2 regions of the Rhizobium sp. BT03 genome follow, and region 2 is predicted to be linked to the other one. Evidence: riboswitches for the same ligand, from Rfam matches in the RefSeq annotation. Region 2 holds a riboswitch; the other holds the start of a gene.
What was found. Region 2 has a riboswitch for cobalamin ahead of nrdH (glutaredoxin-like protein NrdH). Riboswitches for the same ligand answer to the same signal wherever they lie in the genome.

Region 1 (4,210 bases), 1.5 Mb from region 2:
GGACCAGTTCGCCTTGGCGCCATCGATCAACGCCTTGGTTTCGTACATCCACGTATAGGTGGCAAAGGCGGAGATGCCGCAAAGGTTGACGGTCACGATAATCGCCGCCAGCTTGGCTGTCAGGGGCATCGTTTTTAAAAAATGGAACATGCCGCGGGGGCCTCGAAACGCGAGCTCAGTCGGATATGGTCCCGACCAGCCTATCAATACGGGCATCCACGCCGGCGGTCGCAGCATGAGCACTCATGCCCATGTCCCCCTGTGCGACCCAAAACGCGCAAACGCAGTCTGTCTTCGATGTGTGAAGAAATCATAAAGTGGAATGGGATACCGGACCGGCGGTCGGCGGGATCAAGGGCTGTTTTCCGCCAAGGCCTCTTCGGGCTCGGCCTGGCGGTGCTTAAGGCGGCGTGTCGTCAGTTCCGCGCCGGCATCGCGCGGCAGGCGCAGGAAGGTGATGCAGGCGAGCGCCGAGATTGCCGAGACGCTGAAGAAGGCAGTGTGAAAATCCGAGACCAGCAGCCTGCCGCCATGGAAACTGCTCGAAATTTCGAGGATGCCGCCGGCGATCGCCACACCCATCGCCATGGAGATACGCTGGGCGACGGCATTGATTGCGGTCGCCTGGCTGCTGTCGGCATCGTCGACATCGCCGAAGGCCATGGCATTGACGCCCGAAAAGGCCATGGAGCGGAACAGGCCGCCGATCAGCAGGCAGGCCATGATCAGCGGCAGCGGCGTTGCAGCGGTGAAGAACCCGTTGATGCCGAGGAAGATCGCCGCCAGCAAGGTGGTGATCGATATGACGGTGCGGAAACCGAAGGTATTGAAGGTGCGCGAAGCGGCAAATTTCGACCCCATCGAGCCGAGCGCGCTGACGAAGGTCACCGAGCCCGATTGCAGCGGCGTCAGGCCGAAGCCGAGCTGCAGCATCAGCGGCATCAGAAAAGGCAGGGCGCCGAGCCCCATGCGGAAATTGGAGGCGCCGAGGATTGCCGCCCGGAACATCGGGTAGCGGAACATTTTCGGATCGAGAAGCGGATAGGACGCGCGGCGGGCATGCAGGAGATAGAAGAGGCCGGCAAGGATGCCAATTGCCACGGTGACGTAACCGTAGACGACGGGCACGGCGGGAAGGCTGATGACCGAGAGGCCGAAGACGAAGCCGGAAAAGCCGATGCCGCAAAGGAAGAAACCCGGAAAATCCATCGGCCGCGGGCTGCGCGGCTCGACCGCCGGCAGGAAGCGCGTGACGAGGATGATGCCGGCGACGCCGATCGGGACATTGATCCAGAAGATCCAGTGCCAGGTGAGATAGGTGGTGAGGAAGCCGCCGATCGGCGGCCCCATGATCGGGCCGATCAGCGCCGGAATGGTGAGCCAGGCCATGGCATCGACGAGTTCGTGGCGCGGCGTTCCCCGGACCAACAGCAGGCGGCTGACCGGCGTCATCATCGAGCCGCCGGCGCCCTGGATCAGCCGCGAGACGACGAAGGCTGCGATCGAATTGGAAAAGGCGCAGGCGACCGAACCGATCATGAAGACGAAGATCGCCATGCGGAAGATGTTGCGCGCGCCGAAACGATCCGACATCCAGCCGCTGATCGGGATGAAGATCGCCAGTGCCACGAGATAGCTGGTGACGGCAAGCTTCAGCGCGATCGGCGAGGTGCCGATATCGGCTGCTATCGCCGGCAGGCTGGTGGCAATCACGGTCGAATCCATCTGTTCCATGAACAGGGCGACCGCGAGGATCATGGGCGTGAGGCGGGGCACGGGCAACCGGGGTGCTGGTATGGATTGTTCAGCCATACGCTTTCATCAGCGGCTAGGCTATAGAAACAATCGACGCTGCGGCCTGCCGTGCCGCTTCAAACCGACGCGGGCGGTCAAATGAGATGGGCCTCTCGTTTCTTGCTGTTTTGGAGAGGGTTGAGGTAGGATCGAGACTTGGCCAGCTCCCTCTTCTCCCCAGCGGGGAGAAGGTGCCGGCAGGCGGATGAGGGGGCTGCACGGCACGCCTTTCATGTTGCCCCTCGCTTGCGCTCAGTGCATTCGCAGTTTCACTGCTCACCCCCTCATCCGACCCTTCGGGCCACCTTCTCCCCGCTGGGGAGAAGAGGACTCCCGGCTTGCAGTGGCGCTGCTTTCCTGAAATAGATGCGCCGTCAGGTGCCCGCCATCCAGGCGGGAGAATCGGGAATCCGGTGCAAGACCGGAACGTGCCCAACGCTGTAAGGCCGACGCCTGCCGCTTCATCATGCCACTGGCTTTTGCCGGGAAGGCTGCGGCAGACGGGTGACGCCAAGTCAGAAGACCGGCCTGGCAAGATAGACCCAACCCGCGCGGACGGCGGGCGGTTGCGTTGTTGGGGATTTGACGATGCGACCCTTTGATGAGGATGCCCTGTCAGTGGCGTCCGGTTTTTCCTCGGCCGAACGCGAGGCCGTCTATCATGCGATCATGACGCGGCGCGACGTTCGCAGCCAGTTCCTGCCCGATCCCTTGCCCGACGATGTGGTGGCGCGGCTGCTGACGGCCGCCCATCACGCACCCTCCGTCGGCTTCATGCAGCCGTGGAATTTCATTCTGGTGAAAAGCCCAACGGTGCGTGCGCGCGTCCGGGATGCCTTCTCGAAGGCCAACGAGGAGGCCGCATCGATGTTCGAGGGCGAGCGGCGCCAGGCCTACCGCTCCCTCAAGCTCGAAGGCATCATCGAGGCGCCGCTCGGCATCTGCGTGACCTGCGATCCCACCCGCAGCGGCAGCGTCGTGCTGGGGCGCACGCATAATCCGCGGATGGATAGCTATTCCACGGTCTGCGCCATCCAGAATCTCTGGCTGGCGGCCCGCGCCGAAGGGGTCGGCATCGGCTGGGTCAGTATTTTTCGCGAGGGCGAGCTAAAGAGCATTCTCGGCATACCCGAGCATATCGAGGTGGTGGCCTGGCTCTGCGCCGGCTTCGTCGACCGGCTCTATGACGAGCCGGAACTTTCGGTCAAAGGCTGGCGGCAGCGGCTGCCGCTCGATGAACTCGTCTTTCACGACGGCTGGGGGCAGAGCGAGCCGTAGCCAATTCACTGCTGCTGCGGCTGCGGGCCAGGCGCGGCAGGATTGGCAAGATCGATCGAGCCCTGGTCGCCGGCCAGAAACTGCGGGCCGACCTGGCGGACCTTGTTCTGCGTGGGGTCGTAGGGGCGCTCCGGCACCGATGGCTGCGGCGCGGCTGATGTCGCGGCGGCCTTCACTGGCGGATTGGTGCGGATGGTGGTGATCGAGCCCTGCTGCGGCGGTTGGCTTACCGCCTGCTTGCCGCGCATCTCGTCGTAATAGGCGGTGAGATTGCAGGCGCAGGCGTTCTTTTCACCGGGCGCGCGGTTTTTGTAGGCGAAGGCGTTCTTCATGGCGCTGTAGGGCGTGCCGGTTGCGACCGAGATCATGTTCGAGGCTTCCGTGCTCGTCACCTCGCGATAGAAGAGTTCGGTCTCGATGCCGGGGCACATCTTGGCACAGGTCTCAGCGTCGCGGCCGAAATCGACCGAGGTGGCGTTCGAGCTGATCGGGAAGAAACCGCCATCGCAGCTGCGCACGCACATGGTGCTGACCGGCGACAGCATCTCGGCCCGCGGCAGGCCGTAGCGCGGATCGGCCTCCTCACCGCCGCCGAGCGGAATGAAGGTATCGGAACGCATTGCCTGCTCCTCGACGCTCGGGGCAGGCTCGTCGGCGCTGCGATCGCTCGGCGCATAGAAATTCTCGCTGTTGCAGCCGTTGCTGTCGAGCGCGGCCATCAGTTCGCGGCGGTCGCCATCGGCGCCGTTCCGGCCGGTCAGCTCGTTGCGGCGGTCCTGGAGATAAGCCATATTGTCGATCATCCGGCCTTCGGCCTGCGAGAGCTCGGCGCAATAATCGGCATTCTCGCCGCCGATCACCACCATGCTGCCCGAGGTGCAGCCGTAACTGCGCAGGTCGTTGCGAACCTTGCGCAGCTCGAGGTTCTGCTCGGCCATGGCGCTGGCATATTGGCGCGCTTCCGGGCCGTTGCCATTGCCGATCGATCGCGGCAGGTCGGCGAGACGGCCGCGCAGGTCCTCGCAGATGGCACTGGTCTGCGCGGCTGCGGGCGCTGCGAAGGCGAGGAGAAGGGCGAGAGACAGGTTTCGGCGTTTCACGGCGTCGTCCCGGAATGAGCAAACGGTCGGTGGGTCGA
Region 2 (4,210 bases):
CTGGCGATCCTCAAACGCGCCAAGGCTGACGGCGTCCCCATGCCGCCGGCTTTCGAACTGAAAGCGCTGCCGGGCAAGGGTGTCAGCGGCAAAGTCGGCGGCGAGACTCTCGATTTGCTGTCGTCGTCCGCTGCCCGCGAACGCGGGGCCCTCGACGGCGACAAGGATGCACGCATCACTGTTCTGAATGACGAGGGCAAGAGCGTGTCGGTGCTGCTCGTCAATGGCGCGGCAGCCGGCCTGATCGCCATGCGCGACGAGCCGCGCGAGGATGCCGAAGCCGGGCTCTCGGCGCTTAAATCGGCCGGTATCAAGGCGATGATGCTGACGGGCGACAACAAGCGGACGGCGGCAGCCGTTGCCGGCATGCTCGGCATCGACTGGCGCGGCGAGATGATGCCCGAGGACAAACAGCGGGTTGTCGGCGAATTGAAGCGCCAGGGCTTCGTCGTCGCCAAGGTCGGCGACGGCATCAACGACGCTCCGGCGCTGGCCGCCGCCGACATCGGCATCGCCATGGGCGGCGGCACCGATGTGGCGCTGGAGACGGCCGATGCCGCCGTGCTGCACGGGCGCGTCGGCGACGTGGCGCGGATGATCGCGCTGTCGCAGCGGACGACGCGCAATATCCTGGAGAATATCACCATCGCGCTCGGGCTGAAGGCGGTGTTCCTGGTCACGACCATCGCCGGCATCACCGGGCTCTGGCCGGCGATTCTGGCCGATACCGGCGCCACGGTGCTGGTGACGATCAATGCCCTCCGGCTGCTTCGCGTAAAGGGATGAATGTTTTTCCGGTGGCGGCGTGAAGACTGCTGCCGGTTCGGGCCTGATCGAGAATTGAAAATAGCGGAGCCGATCCTCAGTCAGGCGGGCTCTCGGTTTGCCGACAAAGTCTCCTCCGTCATGCTCGGCCTTGTGCCGAGCATCTAACCACGGCAATTTCCTGACAGGAAAACGTTTATTTTCAAATACTTAATTGACCGTGTGTAGATCCTCGGCACAAGGCCGAGGATGACGTCACGGGTTTTGCCGTGGTTTGTCAGCAGCCTGAGCCGACCAGGCTGGCCTACTCATCACGGCCTTCTCCGCAGTTCGTTTTGTTTAAGCCTTTATTATCCATGTTTTCACAGGAACGCAGCGATTTCAAACCTGTCGTAACGCAAGGCGAAAACCATCCGTTGACATGATTTTTGATTGGCATACTATATATAGTGTTCAAGGTTCCTTCGATTCGTGAGGATCGCGGGCTAAGACGGGAATACGGTGCGTTCCACCATGAGGGCGGGACAAGGCCGGAGCTGCCCCCGCAACTGTAAGCGGCGAGCAACTGTCCGATTTCAGGTCACTGAGGCATGATGCCTTGGGAAGGCTGGGGGCAGGGTGCTTCGACCCGCAAGCCAGGAGACCTGCCTTGAACGAGATGTCCACGGGCGGGGTGTCCGGAAGGTCGCGTGCATGAAGCGGAATGATCCGCGCCTGCTGCGCTGCCCCGAACGTCCGCATGAGCACTTCGGGGTTGAAGTCATGTCGAGAATATCCAGGCCGCCGCCCGCGCAAATCCCGAGAGGGACCATATCGGGCGTTTAAGACGCCAACTTTGCCAGATCATTATCAAACGTTGCCCCGGACGCCGCAAAGCGCCCGATCCCAGTTCTGCGTCCTGAATTCATTGAGATCACGAGGAAGATGATGAGCGTTACCGTCTACAGCAAACCCGCCTGCGTCCAATGCACCGCCACCTATCGCGCCCTCGACCGCCTGGGCGTCGATTATGACATCGTCGATATCTCCGAAGATGCCGAGGCGCTCGATCGTGTGCGCGGCATGGGCTACATGCAGGTTCCCGTCGTCGTTGCCGGCGAGCAGCATTGGGCGGGGTTCCGCCCCGATATGATCAGCGCGCTCTCCTGACCGAGGAAAGGCGATGGGGCTGATCGTTTATTATTCCAGCCGATCCGAGAATACCCATCGCTTCGTCGCCAGGCTCGGACTGCGCGCGGCGCGTATTCCGGCGGGCGGTGCGGATGCGTTCCATATCCGCGAACCTTTCGTGCTCGTCGTGCCGACCTATAGCGGCGACGGCGGCCCAGGGATCGTAAAGGGCGCCGTTCCCAAGCAGGTGATCCGTTTCTTGAACGATGCGGAGAACCGAGGACACATTCGCGGCGTGATTGCCGCGGGCAACAGCAATTTCGGCGAGACATACGGGCTCGCCGGCGACGTGATCTCGCAGAAATGCCGGGTGCCTTACCTCTACAGGTTCGAGCTCATGGGCACGGAGGAGGATGTCGCCAACGTCAAACACGGAATGGAACGATTTTGGACACGGGAACACCTCTGACGCGGGATGCGGGCGCAAAACCGCATAACACTTTTGCTCATCCCGCCGGCGAACGCCCTTTGAAAGCGGCGGAAACGCTCGACTATCACGCGCTGAACGCCATGCTGAACCTCTATGACGATGAGGGCAGGATCCAGCTCGACAAGGACCGGATGGCGGCGAAGCAGTATTTTCTGCAGCATGTGAACCAGAACACGGTGTTCTTTCACAATCTCCGCGAAAAGCTCGATTATCTCGTCACCGAGGGCTATTACGAGCAGGAGGTTCTCGACCAATATTCCTTCAATTTCGTGCGCGACCTGTTCGACCAGGCCTATGCCAGGAAATTCCGGTTCCCGACTTTCCTCGGCGCCTTCAAATATTACACCAGCTATACGCTGAAGACCTTCGACGGAAAGCGCTATCTCGAGCGCTACGAGGATCGAATCTGCATGGTGGCGCTGACCTTGGCGCGCGGCGACGAGGCCCTTGCCCGCGACATGGTCGACGAGATTATTTCCGGCCGTTTTCAGCCGGCGACGCCGACTTTCCTCAACGCCGGCAAGAAACAGCGCGGCGAACTCGTCTCCTGCTTCCTGCTGCGGGTCGAGGACAATATGGAATCGATCGGCCGCTCGATCAATTCTGCGCTGCAGCTGTCGAAGCGCGGCGGCGGCGTGGCGCTGTCGCTGACGAACATCCGTGAGGCCGGCGCGCCGATCAAGCAGATCGAGAACCAGTCATCGGGCATCATCCCGGTCATGAAGCTGCTCGAAGACAGCTTCTCCTATGCCAACCAGCTCGGGGCCCGCCAAGGTGCGGGTGCTGTCTATCTCAACGCCCATCACCCCGACATCATGCGTTTCCTCGATACCAAGCGCGAAAATGCCGACGAGAAGATCCGTATCAAGACGCTGTCGCTGGGCGTCGTCGTGCCCGACATTACCTTCGAACTCGCGAGGAACAATGAGGACATGTATCTGTTCTCGCCCTATGACGTGGAGCGGGTCTACGGCGTGCCCTTCACCGAAATTTCGGTGACGGAAAAATATCGGGAGATGGTGGCGGACGCGCGCATCTCGAAGAAGAAGATCAAGGCGCGTGAATTCTTCCAGGTGCTCGCCGAGATCCAGTTCGAGAGCGGTTATCCCTACATCATGTTCGAGGACACGGTGAACCGGGCAAACCCGGTTGCGGGTCGCATCTCCATGAGCAATCTCTGCTCGGAGATTTTGCAGGTCAGCGAGGCGAGCGAATACAACGACGACCTCTCCTACAAGCATCTCGGCAAGGATATTTCCTGCAATCTCGGCTCGCTGAATATCGCCGCGGCCATGGATTCCGCCGATTTCGGCAAGACGATCGAGACCTCGATCCGGGCGCTGACGGCGGTCTCCGACATGAGCCATATCGCCTCGGTGCCCTCGATCGAGAAAGGCAATGACGAAAGCCATGCGATCGGCCTCGGCCAGATGAACCTGCACGGCTATCTCGCCCGCGAACACATCTTCTACGGCTCTAGGGAAGGCGTCGATTTCACCAACATCTATTTCTATACGGTGACTTATCACGCGATCCGCGCCTCGAACCTTCTGGCGGTCGAACGCGGCACGAGCTTCAAGGGGTTCGAGAACTCCAAATATGCCTCCGGCGAATATTTCGACAAATATACCGAGCAGGAATGGAAGCCGGCGACGGAGAAGGTGCAGGCGCTGTTCGACGATGCCGGCATCCCTGTTCCGACACAGGAGGATTGGGCGGCGTTGAAGACGGCTGTCATGACCTCCGGCCTGTATAACCAGAACCTGCAGGCTGTACCGCCGACGGGCTCGATCTCCTACATCAACCACTCGACTTCCTCGATCCATCCGATCGTCTCGAAAATCG

Region 1: another riboswitch for cobalamin. It lies ahead of bluB (5,6-dimethylbenzimidazole synthase); the one in region 2 lies ahead of nrdH (glutaredoxin-like protein NrdH).

What each region holds. Positions count from the first base shown of each region.
Region 1 covers NZ_CP125640.1:191,314-195,523, forward strand. The annotation lists gene QMO80_RS00960 (HAMP domain-containing methyl-accepting chemotaxis protein) at 1-150, opposite strand, end outside; gene QMO80_RS00965 (MFS transporter) at 352-1,812, opposite strand; cobalamin riboswitch at 2,154-2,341, shown strand; gene bluB (5,6-dimethylbenzimidazole synthase) at 2,383-3,072, shown strand; gene QMO80_RS00975 (DUF2865 domain-containing protein) at 3,078-4,172, opposite strand.
Region 2 covers NZ_CP125640.1:3,199,006-3,203,215, forward strand. The annotation lists gene QMO80_RS15695 (heavy metal translocating P-type ATPase) at 1-786, shown strand, start outside; cobalamin riboswitch at 1,205-1,432, shown strand; gene nrdH (glutaredoxin-like protein NrdH) at 1,693-1,914, shown strand; gene nrdI (class Ib ribonucleoside-diphosphate reductase assembly flavoprotein NrdI) at 1,928-2,344, shown strand; gene nrdE (class 1b ribonucleoside-diphosphate reductase subunit alpha) at 2,323-4,210, shown strand, end outside.